One region of the Caulobacter sp. ALps2 genome, then DNA from elsewhere that is predicted to be linked to it. Evidence: riboswitches for the same ligand, from Rfam matches in the RefSeq annotation. Region 1 holds a riboswitch; the other holds the start of a gene.
The links. A riboswitch is a leader RNA that binds a small molecule or an ion and turns the genes downstream of it on or off. The one in region 1 is predicted to bind glycine.

Region 1 (7,462 bases):
TCGCAGACCAGCGCGCCGACATGGGCCGTCCGTGTGGCGTAGCCGCCCTTGCGCCGCGCCACCGCCCGCACCCGGGCCACCAGCTCGAACGGATCGAACGGCTTTAGCACGTAGTCGTCCGCGCCCATGTCCAGACCCGCGATGCGATCGCGCACCGCGTCGCGCGCGGTCAACATGACGATCGGGGTGAGCACGCCCTCGCGCCGCAGTCGGCCCAGGATCTCGAAGCCGTCGATGTCGGGCAGGCCTATGTCCAGGACGACGGCGTCGAAATCGGCCCCGTGAGCTAGCGCCAGGGCCAGGGCGGCCTCGCCGGTCTCGACGCAGACGGGCTGGTGCCCCTCGCTCTCCAGCGTCGCGGTCAGCGAGCGACGCAGGGGCGGATCATCCTCGACAACCAGTATCTTCATCGGGGATGTAGGAGCCGGACACACTCAGGGGAGAGCGGCATCCGACGCCGATTGCCACATCAGGTCAAGAGACGGCGCTTCGTCGCCAGCCTCGGCGCGACCCTGGGCGTGGCCGCCCTGGCGCTGACGGGCTGCGCGCCCGGCGCGCCGGAACAGGCGACGCGAACCTCGGACATCCGGGCGGCCGCCCGCGAGGGCGAGGTCGTGGTCTATATCAACAACGACATCCACCAGCCGCTGGTCGAGGATTTCGAGCGCCGTTTCCCGAAGGTGAAACTTCGGTTCGTCGTGCTGACGTCACGCGACATGCAGGCGCGGGTGATCGAAGAGGCCACCAGCGGCAAACCGGTCGCCGACGTCGTCTGGACATCGGCGATGGACACCCAGGTCAAGCTGATCAACGACGGCTACGCCCAAACCTATAGAAGTCCCGAGGCCAGGAACCTCCCCGCCTGGGCGCGCTGGCGCGACCAGGGTTTCGGCGTGACCAGCGAACCGATCGTCTTCGTCTACAACAAGCGGCTTCTGAAGGGGGACAGCGCGCCGCGCAGCCACGCCGCCCTGCTGGCCGCGCTTCGCGCCGATCCCGAACGCTGGCGCGGCAAGGTGGCGATGTACGACCCCGAGCGCAGCGGCATGGGGTTCTTCTATCTGTCCAGCAATACTCAGTTCTATCCCGACGCCTGGGCGCTTTACGACGCGATGGCCGCGACGGGCGCGCGAACCTATGTGCCCGGCAAGCCGATGCTGGATCGCGTGGCGTCCGGCGAGCACCTGCTGGCCTTCGACATGAACGGGTCCTACGCTGACTGGTATGTGCGCAACCACGGTCCCGACATCGGCTACGTCGTTCCGGAGGACTACCACCTCTCGATCTCCAGGGTGGCCTTCATCACCCGCGTGGCGCGTCACCCCGGCGCGGCGAGGGTGTTCCTGGACTATCTGATGTCGGAAGCCGGACAGCGCCGCCTGCTCGAAGTCCGGCTGACGCCGATCCGTCCGGGGTTGGGCGCCCCGCCGCCGCCGGGCGGTCGCCCCGTGAGGGTCGGGCCGGCCTTGCTGGCCAATTTCGACCAGGGGCGGCGGGCGGAACTTCTGGCGCGCTGGCGACACGCGGCCCGGGCGCGCTGATATCTGGCGCATATCCGTGCAATTTCTGCGTATTTTTTGACCTTCCGGCGACGCGGCGACGCTTCGGCGTGGTTTTCGAGGAACCGCGGGCAGAGCGCCAAGCTGTCACCGACCTGTCACGCAGCGTGATGAGCCGGACATCGTGCGGGCACGCCTCTCACCGTGCGGTGAATTCGAGGAAATACGCGTCCCGGCCGTGGCCGTTAGGGGAATTTTATACCGATTTTCGACGCTTTGACGCGCTGTGGCGAAGGGTTCGTATTGGTCTGGCTCTCGCGGAAGAGATCGGGTCAGGCCCCGACGCCGAAGGCGCAACCGCCCCGGAAACGCTCAGGCAACAGGGACCGCAGAGCACAAGGACGCTGGAAAGCAGGACCGCTCCAAAATGGAGCGGCCTCGCCGAAGGAGCAAGGGCGCGCATGCGCCTGAATCTCTCAGGCCCAAGGACAGCGGGGGCAGAGGAAACCGCCTGACGAACCCGGGCGCGTCGCATCGTGCGGCGCACGGGGCGGGCGTTGTCGACTGCAAACACCGAGGGGATCTCGTTTGACACTTTCACGCCAAACTCGCCGTAACCTGCTGCTGGGCTGCAGCATCGCGCCCGCCGCGCTCATGCTGCACACCGCCGCCTTCGCCCAGACCGCGCCCGCGGAAGACACCAGCGTCGCGGAGATCATCGTCACCGGCTCGCGGATCGACCGCGCCGGCTTCGAAGCCCCGACCCCGACCGTGCGCGTCACCGCCCAGGACCTGGCCGTCGGCGCCCGTCCGAACGTGGCCGCCGCCCTGAACGACCTGCCGCAGTTCCGCGCCACCACCTCGCCCCAGACCACCGGCACCAACACCGGCGCGGGCAACGCCCCGGTCGACCTGCGCGGCCTGGGCATCAACCGCACCCTGGTGCTGCTGGATGGCCGTCGCTTCTCGGGCGAGAACGACCTGAACATGATCCCCAGCGTGATGCTGAAGGGCGTGGACGTCGTGACCGGCGGCGCCTCGGCCGCTTGGGGTTCGGGCGCCGTCGCCGGCGTCGTCAACCTCTCCATCGACCGCAACTTCACCGGCTTCAAGTTCGGCATCGAAGGCGGCGAGTCGTCGTTTGACGACGCCAAGCAGATCCGCGTCGAAGGCGCGGCCGGCACGACCTTCGCCAACGGCCGCGGCCACTTCGTCATCGGCGGCGAATATCTCGACAACGACGGCGTAATCCCCAAGAGCAGCCGTCCGAACATCGGCCGCTGGGCCACCATCTCGAACGGCGCGGGCCGCTTCGTTCTGGCCCCCGACGTCGGCTTCTCGAACGCGGCTCCGGGCGGCCTGATCACCTCGGGCGTCCTGCGTGGCCAGACCTTCAATCCGGACGGCACCCTGCGCGCCTTCGACTACGGCACCGTGCAAGGCACCAACTCGATCGGCGGCGAAGGCCCGTCCAACGATGACCTCTCGCCCCTCGTCACGCCACAGAAGCGCTACGCCACCATGGCTAGCGTCACCTACGACCTGACCGACAAGGTCAAGATGACCGCCGAGCTGCGCCGCTCGCGGATGTGGAACAACTACATCTGGTTCGGCGACCACAACCGCGGCAACCTGACGATCCGGTCGGACAACGCCTTCCTGCCGACCGCGGTGAAGAGCGCTCTGGCCGCCGCTGGCCAGACCTCGTTCACGATGGGTCGCTTCAACACCGAGGCCTATCCGACCATCGACTTCGAACGCGTCTCGACCCAGGGCACGATCGCCCTGGACGGCGAGTTCGACGGCGGCTGGCGCTGGAGCGCCTATTACAGCCACGGCGAGCAAGAGAACAATATCGACACCCCTGGGTTCTTCCTGACCCAGAACTACGCCAACGCGGTGGACTCGGTGATCAACCCGGCGACGGGCCAAGCGGTCTGCCGCATCGCCCTGACCACCTCGACCAACTGCGTGCCGATCAACCTGTTCGGCCAGGGCGCGCCCTCGCAGGCCGCGCTGGACTACGTCACCGGTACGCCCTCGATGCGTGAAACCAGCAAGCTGGACGTCGGCGGCTTCAGCCTGCGCGGCGAGCCTTTCAGCCTGCCGGCCGGCGCCGTCTCGGTCGCCGTCGGCGCCGAAGCCCGCAAGGAGTCGGTCGACCGCACGGTCGGGGCCCTGGACGCGGCCAAGGCCTTCACGACCTTCAGTTTCTCGGCCATGGCCGGCAGCTTCAGCGTCAAGGAGGCCTTCGCTGAAGTGCTGGTGCCCGTCGTCCGTGACGTCCCTGTGCTGAACAAGCTGGAAGTCAACGCCGCCGCGCGCGTCTCCGACTACAACACCACCGGTTCGATCTGGTCGTGGAAGCTGGGCGCCACCAACGAGTTCTTCCCGGGCTTCCGCGGTCGCATCACCCAGTCGCGCGACATCCGTTCGGCCAACCTGACCGAGCTCTTCACGACGACCACGACCGGCTACAACACGCTGACCGACCCGACGAACAATTCCAGCGTCTATGTGCTGACCAACGGCGGCGGCAACCCGAACCTGAACCCCGAGACGGCCAAGACCTTCACGACCGGCTTCGTCTATTCGCCGCCGTCGATCGCGGGCCTGAGCATGTCGCTCGACTATTTCAAGATCAACATCGACGACGTGATCACCACGATCGCGGCTCAGGACATCGTCACCCGCTGCGCCAACGGCAATCAGGACCTGTGCTCGCGGGTCACCCGTGACTCGACCGGCACGATCACCCGGATCGTCTCGACCTATGTCAACCTGGCCAACTACAAGACCGACGGCTTCGACGCCGAGATCTCGTACTCGACCGCGTTCGATCGCCTGATCCCGGGGGCTCCGGGCCGCATCCGCGCCCGCCTGCTTGGCTCCTGGGTCAACAGCCTGACCACCAATGACGGCGTCAGCAAGATCGAGTACGTCAAGTCACAAGGCTATTCGTTCGGTCTGGGCACGCCCAAGACCCGTGCGAACGCGTCGATCGACTGGGCCGGCGAGATGTTCAGCGCCAACCTGCGCGCCCGCTACATCTCGGCGGGTAACTACAACAACACCGTCGATCTGGTGAACAACCACATCAAGGCCTACACCTATTTCGACCTGGGCCTCGCGGCGAAACTGCCTGAGATCCGCGGCAACGCGATCGAACTGTACGCCAACGCCACCAACCTGTTCGATAAGAAGCCTCCGGTCAGCTCGCTGTACTCGCCGTACTACGACGTGATCGGTCGTTATGTGACCGTCGGCGCGCGGATGCGTTTCTAAGCCCGCCCGACATCGCGCCGCCGGCTGCGTTCCCCCGCGCTCCCTCCGCCGGCGGCGCTTCCCCTTTCTTTCGAGGCATTCCCCAGATGATCTCTCGTCATGCCCTGGCGCTGGCCCTGTTGGCCGGCGCCGTCGCCACCCCTTTGGCGGCCCAGACCGTCGCCCCGCCCGCCGCCGTCGTCATCGACGGCGCGCCGGCCATCCCCCAGGAGCTGGTCGCGGCGACAGCGCCCTACCTGCAGGCCCGGCACGCCAACTTCCTGGGTTGGAACACGGTCGACCGCTCGATGCTGATCAAGACCCGCTTCGGCGGCTCCGATCAGGTCCATGTCGTGGCCCAGCCCAATGGCGATCGCCGCCAGATCAGCTTCGAGAACGAGCCGATCCTGGCCGCGGCGCTCTCGCCCAAGGGCGACACGCTGGTCGTCCAGAAGGACAAGGGCGGCGATGAGTTCTACCAGCTCTACGCCCTGGAGGCCGGCCGGCCGCGGCTGATCACCGACGGCAAGAGCCGTAACTGGTTCGGAGCCTGGTCGCGCGACGGCAAGCTGGTCGGCTACGCCTCGTCGCGTCGCAACGGCGCGGACATGGACCTGTATGTCGTCGATCCCAAGGACCCGAAGACCGACCGCCTGGTCGCCCAGGTCAGCGGCGGCGGCTGGAACGTCGCCGATTTCTCGGCCGACGGGTCGAAGGCCCTGGTGCTGAACCGCATGTCGATCAACTACGCGGTGGTCTACGAGCTTGACCTCGCCACCGGCAAGATGAGGGCCCTGACCGATCCGAAGGCCAAGGCCTCGTATGTCGATCCGAAGTACGGCCCCGACGGTTCGGTCTGGTTGACCTCGAACAAGGGCTCGGACTTCCTGCGCCTGGGCAAGCTGGACGCCAAGGGCGCGTTCGTGCCCGTCTCCAAGGAGTCGCGCTGGGACGTCAACGATTTCGCCATCGCGCCGGACGGCGGCTTCGTGGTCTATGCGATCAACGAGGCGGGCGTGTCGCGCGTGCGGGTGATGGATGTCGCCACCGGCGCCACGCGCCCCGTGACCGGCCTGCCGGCGGGCGTGATCCCCTACAGCATCGGCTCGGCCATCGAAATCGCCCCCTGGGGCCAGATCGGCCTCAGCCTGTCCAGCGCCAAGGTGCCGGGCGACGCGTTCTCCATCGATCCCAAGACCCTCGCCGTCACCCAGTGGACGCATAGCGAGACCGGTGGCCTGGACCCCGCGCTGAATGTCGAACCCAAGCTGGTCGAGGTGGCCAGCTTCGACGGCAAGAAGGTCTCCGGCTTCCTCTACCAGCCCGACCCGGCCAAGTTCCCCGGCAAGCGTCCGCTGATCGTCGACATCCACGGCGGTCCCGAAGGCCAGACCCGGCCCGACTTCCTGGGCGGGAACAACTATCTGCTCAATGAGCTGGGCATCGCGTTGTTCTTCCCGAACGTGCGGGGCTCGTCCGGTTACGGCGCGCGGTTCGTCAATCTCGACAACGGCCCGTTCAAGCGCGAGGACTCGGTCAAGGACATCGGCGCCTTCCTCGATACGCTGGAGAAGGATCCGGCCCTGGACGCCAGTCGCTTCGCCGTCAACGGCGTCTCGTACGGTGGGTACATGTGCTACGCCTCGGCCACGCACTACAGCCCGCGCCTGAAGGGCGCCAACTGCTACGTCGCGATCTCGAACTTCGTCACGTTCCTTGAGAACACCCAGTCCTACCGTCGCGACCTGCGCCGCGTGGAATATGGCGACGAGCGTGATCCCAAGCAGCGCGAGCAGCTGATGAAGATCTCGCCGCTGACCAGCGTCGACAAGATCACCATCCCGCTGCTGGTGGCCACGGGCGGGACCGATCCGCGCGTGCCGGCCTCTGAAGCCGACCAGATGATCAAGGCTGTCCGGGCCAAGGGCGGCGAGGCCTGGCACGTGCTGGCCAAGAACGACGGCCACGTTTTCCGCAAGAAGGAGAACGAGGACTACTACTTCTGGACCAGCATCATGTTCTGGCGAAAGACCCTGCTGGGCCAATAGGGCGGCCGAGAGCGCGGAGCCTTGAGGTTCCGCGCCTTTTCCTTCGAAGGATTCAGGACGTTGTCGATCTTTCTGCGTTGCGCGAGCCTGGCGCTGTTGTTTTCGGTCGGTCGGGCCTGGGCGGGCCCGGCGATCGACCACCACATGCACCTCCATTCGCCGGCGATCCTCGAGGTCCTCCCGGCCTATTGCGCCAGCCCGAAGCGCAAGAGCCCGTGCGACCCGCGCTTCACCGCGCCGCTGACCGCCGCCGACGCCATCAAGGCGATGGATGGCGCGGGGATCAGGCAGGGTTGGTTGATGTCGACGGCCTATCTGGCCGAGAGCCCTCTGGGCGCGCCGACGCCGGACGCCGCCAAGGTCGTCCGCGAGGCCAATGACTTCACGGTCGCTTTGGCGCGGAGGCGGCCCGATCGGTTCGCCGCCTTCGTCAGCGTCAATCCGACGGCGCCCGACGCCCTGACGGAAATCGCCCGCTGGAAGGGCGACCGCGCCGTGAGCGGGCTGAAGCTGCACCTGACCAATTCCGACGTCGACCTGCGCCATCCCGCCCAGGTCGCGAAGCTGGCGGCGGTCTTCCGCGCCGCGGCCGCCAATGGCTGGACGATCATGATCCACATGCGCACCGGCGCGGCCGACTATGGCGCTCGG
Region 2 (7,462 bases), 1.0 Mb from region 1:
GCCGGACCCTGTGCTTGATGTCGATCGTCGAGGCGACCGCGTTCACCGACCGGGTTGCTTCGCGGCGGCGCGACGCTTGGCCGACTTGCGCCAGCGCACGGCCACCCGCCACTTGCGCGGCACCACCAAGCGCTCGACACGCAGGGCCTGCTGCCAGGCCACAAGCACGACTTCCGGCTCGCGGCGCAGCAGGCGACGCAGCGGGAAGATCAGCTTGGGGTGCGCGTGCTGGAAGCGGACGAACTGCTTGCGGGCCTTGAACGAGTTGCGCAGCACCAGCATCAGGCCGATCACCGTCAGCGGCAGGCCCATCGGGCCGGGCAGCGGCGCGATCACGATGCCGCCGATGATCAGCAGCGCGCCTAGCGACACCAGGATCACGCGCAGAAAACGCGAGATGAGCTCGCGGGCGAGGTCATCTGCGGTGCGGTGGGCGCGCGACATGGTGAGGGCGAGAGCAGTCATTGGGAGGATGAAACGGACCTGCGCTCCGCTCGCTCCCTGGAAAAGCCAGATCGCCCCGACGCGCACCCCCGATATGTGGAGGGATAAGGGCGCCGTAAAGGCGCCCTTCCGTCGCAAGGGGGGTATGGAATTTGCTATTCAGCCGCTAGTGGCGCTTCTGCCACAGGTTTCCACCTCAACCGGGGCTTGCGGGCCGCCTGGGTCTCGTCCAGACGCCTCAGCGGGGCGTGGAACGGCGCGCCCTTGAAGCGTTCGACCTCGCCCGCCTTGGCCGCGCCGGCCAGCAGGCGAAGGGCTTCGATGAAGCGATCCAGCTCCTGCTTGCTCTCGGTTTCGGTCGGCTCGATCAGCATCGCGCCGTGGACGACCAGCGGGAAGTACATGGTCATCGGATGGAAGCCCTCGTCGATCATCGCCTTGGCGAAGTCGAGCGTGGTCACGCCGGTGCCTTCCAGCCAGCTGTCGTCGAACAGGGCTTCGTGCATGCACGGACCTTCGGGGAAGGCCGGGCTCATCACGTCCTTCAGCTGGGCCTTGATGTAGTTGGCGTTGAGGACGGCGTCCTCGGCCACCTGCCGCAGGCCGTCGGCCCCGTGGCTCAGCATGTAGGCGTAGGCGCGGACATACATGCCCATCTGGCCGTGGAAGGCGCTCATGCGGCCAAAGGCGGTTTCCGCGCCCTCTTCGCCGGCATGTTCGACCAGGGCGAAGCCATCGTCGCCATGGACAAGCCAGGGGGTCGGCGCGAAAGGCGCGAGGGCCTCGCTGAGCACCACGGGGCCCGCGCCCGGCCCACCGCCGCCGTGGGGCGTCGAGAAGGTCTTGTGCAGGTTGATGTGCATGGCGTCGACGCCCAGGTCGCCCGGACGCACTCGGCCGACGATGGCGTTGAAGTTGGCGCCGTCGCAGTAGAAGTACGCGCCCGCCGCGTGGGTCAGGCGGGCGATCTCGACGACGTCGCGCTCGAACAGGCCGCAGGTGTTGGGGTTGGTGACCATGATGGCGGCCACATGATCGCCGAGCTTGGACTCCAGGTCGGCCAGGTCGACGCGGCCGTCATCGGTCTGGGCGATCTCGACGACCGTGTAGCCGACGAAGGCCGCCGTGGCCGGGTTGGTGCCGTGGGCGCTGGTCGGGGCCAGGACGGTCTTGCGGTGGCCATTGCCGGCCGCCTCGTGCGCGGCCCGGATGGCCAGCAGGCCGCACAGCTCGCCATGCGCGCCGGCCTTGGGGCTCAGGGCGACGGCGGGCATGCCGGTCAGGGTCTTCAGCCAGTGGGCCAGACGGTCCATCAGCTGCAGCGCGCCCTGCACGGTCGACCGCGGCTGCAGCGGGTGGATGTCCGAGAAGCCCGGCAGGCGCGCCATCTTCTCGTTCAGGCGCGGGTTGTGCTTCATCGTGCACGAGCCCAGCGGATATAGCGCCAGGTCGATGGCGTGGTTCTTCTGGGACAGGCGCACGTAGTGGCGGACGGCTTCGGGCTCGGACAGGCCCGGCAGGCCGATCGGCGCGTCGCGTAGCAGGCCGGCCAGGTCGCTCGACGGGGCGGCGGCCTCCGGCAGGTCGACGCCGGTCTTGTTCCAGCCGTCCAGTTCGAAGATCAGGGCTTCGTTCTGGAGCAGGCCGCGATTGCCGGTCAGGGTCTCGTGACCCGCCGGAGTGTCATTGGCGGCTTCGGGGCGCGTGGGGCGGCCGACGTTGTTCATGCTCATTGGCCCACCACCTTGGTCAGCAGCTTGGCGAAGAAATTGATGTCGATGTCGAGCGTGGTCTCGGTGGCCGCGACCAGCAGCACGTCGTCCAGGCCCGCGCCCGCGTCGAGGCGCGAGAACGGCACGCCAGCGATGACGCCGTGGCCGGCCAGGGTTTCGACGACCTCGTCGGCCTTGCCCGGCACGCGGATGGCGAACTCGTTGAAGAAGCGCGGGGTCAGGATCTCGACGCCCGGCACCGCCTTGAGGGCGTCGCGCAGGGCGACAGCCTTCTGGTGGTTCAGAGCGGCCAGCTGGCGCAGGCCCGTCTCGCCCAGCAGGCTCATGTGGATGCTGAACGCCAGGGCGCACAGGCCGCTGTTGGTGCAGATGTTCGAGGTCGCCTTGTCGCGGCGGATATGCTGCTCGCGGGTCGACAGGGTCAGGACGAAGCCGCGCTTGCCGTCGGCGTCAACGGTCTCGCCGCACAGGCGGCCCGGCATCTGGCGGACGAACTTTTCCTTGCAGGCGAACAGGCCGACATAAGGACCGCCGAAGTTCAGGCCGTTGCCGATCGACTGGCCCTCGGCCACGGCGATGTCGGCGCCCATCTCGCCGGGCGACTTTAGCAGGCCGTACGAGACGGCTTCGGTCGTCACCACGATCAGCAGCGCGCCGGCCGCGTGGGCGGCTTCGGCGATCTTCGTGACGTCGGTGACCGTGCCGAAGACGTTCGGGGTCTGGACAACGACGCAGGCGGTGTCGGCGTCAATGGCGGCGATCACCGCGTCCTCGGCGTCGACGGCTGGGGCCATGGCCTGGGTCGAGACGCCGGCCGCGTGGGCCAGGGTCTCGATGGTCTCGACATAGTGCGGATGGACGCCGCCCGACATCACCGCCTTGTTCCGGCGGGTCACGCGCTGGGCCATCATCACGGCCTCGGCCGCGCCGGTCGAGCCGTCATAGAGCGAGGCGTTGGCCACTTCCATGCCGGTCAGGGCCGCGACCTGGGTCTGGAACTCGAACAGGACCTGCAGCGTGCCCTGGGCGATTTCCGGCTGGTAGGGCGTGTAGCTGGTCAGGAATTCCGACCGCTGGATGATGTGGTCGACCGTGGCCGGCACGTGGTGGCGATAGGCGCCAGCCCCGCAGAAGAACGGTCCCTCCCCCGCGGCGCGATTGCGACGGGCCAGGCCCGCCATCTCGCGTTCGACTTCGATCTCGCCGGCGTGCGGCGGCAGGTCGACGGTTCCGTCGCGGCGGGCCGAGGCCGGCACGTCGACGAACAGGTCGTCGATCGACTTCACGCCGATCGCGCCGAGCATCTCGACGCGGTCTTCGGGGGTCAGGGGGAGGTAACGCATGATCTGCTTTCGCGAGGAGGCGGAAGTTTAGAGGGTGCTCAGGAACGCTTCGTACGCGTCGCGGTCCATCAGGGCGTCGACCTCGGCCGGGCTGCTCAGCTTGATCTTGGCGAACCAGCCGCCGCTTTCCGGCAGGGCGTTGACGGTTTCCGGTGCGTCGCCCAGCTCGGCATTGCCTTCGACAACCTCGCCCGACACCGGGGCGTAGACGTCCGAGGCGGCCTTGACGCTCTCGACGACCGCCAGGTTCTCGCCCTGCTTCACGGTCTTGCCGGCTTCCGGAACCTCGACGAACACCACGTCGCCCAGTTGCTCGGCGGCGTAGGCGGTGATGCCGACGGTGGCGACGTCGCCTTGGACGACGACCCATTCATGATCTTTGGTGAAACGCATCTCTTGTCGGCCCTTGATTAGAGTTTGCGGACGTAACGGTTCGGAACGAACGGGCTCGCCACCACTTCGGCGGCCGCCTGCTTGCCTCGCACGATGACTTTCAACTGGGTCCCGATCGCCGCATAGGCCGGCGGCGCGAAACCGATGGCGATGGGGAAGCCCAGGCTGGGCGCGAAGCCGCCGCTGGTCACCTTGCCGATGACATTGCCCGCTTCGTCGGCGATCTCGGCGCCTTCGCGGGCCGGAGCGCCTTCCAGCACCTTGAGATTGACGCGGACGCGCGACAGCTCGCCGGCCAGTTCCTTGGCGATCCGGGCCGCGCCCAGATAGTCGCCAGCCTCGCGGCGCGACTTGCCGACGGCGAAGTTCAGCCCGCCTTCGATCGGCGAGACGGTCTCGTCCAGGTCGTGGCCGTACAGCGGCAGGCCGGCCTCCAGGCGCAGGCTGTCGCGGGCGCCCAGGCCGATCGGCTTGACGCGCTCGTCAGCCAGCAGGGTGTTCCACACGCGCTCGGCGGCGTCGGCCGGGACCGAGATCTCGTAGCCGTCTTCGCCCGTATAGCCCGAGCGCGAGATGATCGCGTCGACGCCGAAGGCGGTCAGGGCGAGCGTGTCCATGAACACCATGCCGGCGGCTTCCGGCGCATGAGCGGCCAGCACGGCGGCGGCTTCCGGACCTTGCAGCGCCAGCAGCGCGCGGTCTTCCAGGCGGGTCACCGTCGCTTCACCCGCCAGGGCGTCGGCGATGATCTTGTAATCGTTGTCCTTGCAGGCGCCGTTGACCACCACGAACAGGCCGTCGTCGTCGGGACGCGCGGTCATCAGGTCGTCGATGATGCCGCCGTCGGCGTTCAGCAGCACGCCATAACGCTGCTTGCCGGCCTTCAGGCCCTGGTAGTCGGCCGAGACCACCTTCTCGAAGCTCTTGGCCGGGTTCTGACCGCGGATCCGGGCCTGGCCCATGTGCGAGACGTCGAACAAACCGGCGTGCTCGCGGGTCCACAGGTGCTCCTTCAGCACCCCGTCCTTGTACTGCACCGGCATCGAATAGCCGGCGAACGGCACCATGCGGGCGCCGAGCGCCACGTGGGCGTCGAACAAGGGGGTCTTCTTGAGGTCTTGATCAGACACTGGGCAGGCTCCTAGCGGGGTCGGCGAGACGACCGGCGTCCGCCGGTTGGTCGCGCCCCCGCTGTCCCTTGGACCTGAGAGATTCCGGCCTTCCCCCTCTGCTGTTTGGGGTCGGCCTTGCTCCTTCGGCGAGCCGCCCTTTCGGGAGACTACTTTCCAGCGTTTCTAAACCCGAGCGGTCCTTTTGCCTGAGCGTTTCCGGGGCGGTTGCGCCTTCGGCCTCGGGAGCGAATCCCGATGTCTCCCGCTGGGGTCGTCGGGGTCAATGCGGGAGGGGCGAGGCGGAGTCAAGCGGAGCCTACCAGCCTAAAGGGACAGATCCCCGAACCAATCGGTTTCGCCGATCGGCGGACCGGGCGGGGTGACGACCTTGGCCTTGCCGTCCTCGACCAGAGCCGCCAGACGACCGCCGCTTTCATCCGTGACGATCCCCGCCAAGGCGCGAGCCTGGGCGCGGTCGGCGGCGTCGCCGGTCGTGACGGCTTTAAGCCCCTTGCCCCAGTCGGCCAGGCGCGCGCGGATCACGGCGGCGGCGGTCGGCGACAGGCTCTTGTCGGCCAGGGCGTCGGCCAGGCTGACCACCATCCGTTGGCGGACGCGGCGGGCGAGTTCGGCCTGGCGACCGGTGGCCTTGCCGTCGAAGGCGGCGAAGGCCAGGGCCTTGTCCAACAGGCCCTCGACACCCGGCTGAGCCGGATCGCGGCGCTTGGCCTCGACCAGCCGGTTCAGACGCGCGGCCGCGAACAGGTCGCTCCAGACCAGGTCGGCGGCGACCTCGGCCGTCGCCGGCAGATCGAAAACGGGGCCGGCGCCAAACGTCTCGATCTCGTAGGCGTGGTCGGTCCCCTGCGACTGGCCCGAGGTCAGCACGTCCAGGGTCCTGTCCGAGAGGTCCAGCGCGGCCGGCGTCACGGTGCGCAGCAGGGCGTCGACGGCGGCGGCCTGACGGGCGGCCGGCACGATCTTGGACGCCTCGTGGCCGTCGCCCTCCGCGCCGTAGGTGAAGTCGATCCCGCCGACCAGCTTGGCAGTCGCGTCGACCTGATAGCGATGGAAGATGTAGATCGGCACGACCATGCGGCGCAGGTCGGCGACCGACGCGCCCTTGGGCAGGTTGGCCAGGCCGAAGCGGTCCAGGGCGATCTTGCGCACGGCCATCAGGTGGTCGAGCTCGGCGACCGGATCGGTCCCGTTGTCCCACACAGCGCCCAGCGGATGCGGGGTGTCCGCAGCGCGCGCGTCCTCGTCGGAGACGTAGCGCAGGCCGTCAGCCTGGCTCTTGTCGGCCTTGGCCTTCAGCCAGGTCTTCTCGTCGGTCCCGGCCGGGGCGGGCCCGTACAGCCAGTCGATCGCGAACTTGTCCCACGCCCCGACGCCGCGCCCATAGGCGTCGGCGAAGTCCAGCTGCCCCTCCTTGATGGCGATCCTGGGGGCCGGATAGTCCATCACCGAGGCGCGGTCGCCGTAGGTGCTGGCCGCGAAATTGTGCTGCAGGCCGATCGAGTGGCCGATCTCGTGGGTCGCCAGCTGGCGCAGGCGGGCCAGGGAGATCTCGATCGGGTCGTTGGGACCGCCCTTTCCGGTGGCGGCCGCGCCTTCCAGCCCCTCGAAGATCAGCCGGTCCTGGCGAATGCGCTGCGAGCCCAGCAGGACGTCGCCCTTGACGATCTCGCCCGTGCGCGGGTCGACCACCGCATGGCCGTACGACCAGCCGCGCGTCTGGCGGTGCACCCAGTTGACGACATTGTAGCGGGCGTCCAGCGGGCTCACCCCATCGGGCAGCACCTCTACCCGGAAGGCGTCGACATAGCCGGCCGCCTCGAAGGCCTGGTTCCACCAGCGCCCGCCCTCGATCAGGGCCGAGCGCACCGGCTCGGGCGCGGCGCGGTCGACATAGAAGACGATCGGTTTCTTGACCGGCGAGCGGGCGGCGGTCGGGTCGGTCTTCTCCAGCCGGAAGCGGTGGACCAGGCGATAGACCAGCGGCGCGTTCAGCGGCGCGGAGTAGTCGGCGACCGTGTGGTCGATGACGCCGACGCGCGGATCGTTCTGGCGCGGCGTGTAGCCAGGCTCGGGCAGGGCCACCAGCGAGTGGTGCAGCACCAGGGTGACGTTGCGCGGGTCGGGGACGATGCCGCGAACCTCCGGGCCCGGATCGTCGCCGACAAAGGTCTCGACCGCCTCCAGCTCGACGTTCAGCGGGAACACGTTGACCTCGCCGGTGTCGGCATAGGACAGGCCGTCGTTCAGGCGGAAATCGCCCTGCTTGCCGCGCTTGAGGGTCTTGGCGACGCCTTGCGCGTCGCGGACCAGGAAGCTGGTCACATCGACCAGCGGACGGCCGTCGGGGTTCTCGGCCTCGATGGCGTTGGACCAGACGCTGGAGATCGGGAACGAGTCCGCCACCGCCTGCTTCTCG

Region 2: another riboswitch for glycine. It lies ahead of gcvT (glycine cleavage system aminomethyltransferase GcvT); the one in region 1 lies ahead of ACW173_RS00525 (TonB-dependent receptor domain-containing protein).

What each region holds. Positions count from the first base shown of each region.
Region 1 is NZ_CM178743.1:121,062-128,523, forward strand. It holds gene ACW173_RS00515 (response regulator transcription factor) at 1-410, opposite strand, end outside; gene ACW173_RS00520 (ABC transporter substrate-binding protein) at 462-1,541, shown strand; glycine riboswitch at 1,808-1,898, shown strand; glycine riboswitch at 1,902-1,993, shown strand; gene ACW173_RS00525 (TonB-dependent receptor domain-containing protein) at 2,088-4,784, shown strand; gene ACW173_RS00530 (S9 family peptidase) at 4,871-6,811, shown strand; gene ACW173_RS00535 (amidohydrolase family protein) at 6,872-7,462, shown strand, end outside.
Region 2 is NZ_CM178743.1:1,128,684-1,136,145, forward strand. It holds gene ACW173_RS05170 (hypothetical protein) at 1-46, opposite strand, end outside; gene ACW173_RS05175 (hypothetical protein) at 43-465, opposite strand; gene gcvPB (aminomethyl-transferring glycine dehydrogenase subunit GcvPB) at 600-2,177, opposite strand; gene gcvPA (aminomethyl-transferring glycine dehydrogenase subunit GcvPA) at 2,174-3,520, opposite strand; gene gcvH (glycine cleavage system protein GcvH) at 3,548-3,913, opposite strand; gene gcvT (glycine cleavage system aminomethyltransferase GcvT) at 3,931-5,043, opposite strand; glycine riboswitch at 5,210-5,300, opposite strand; gene ACW173_RS05200 (zinc-dependent metalloprotease) at 5,350-7,462, opposite strand, start outside.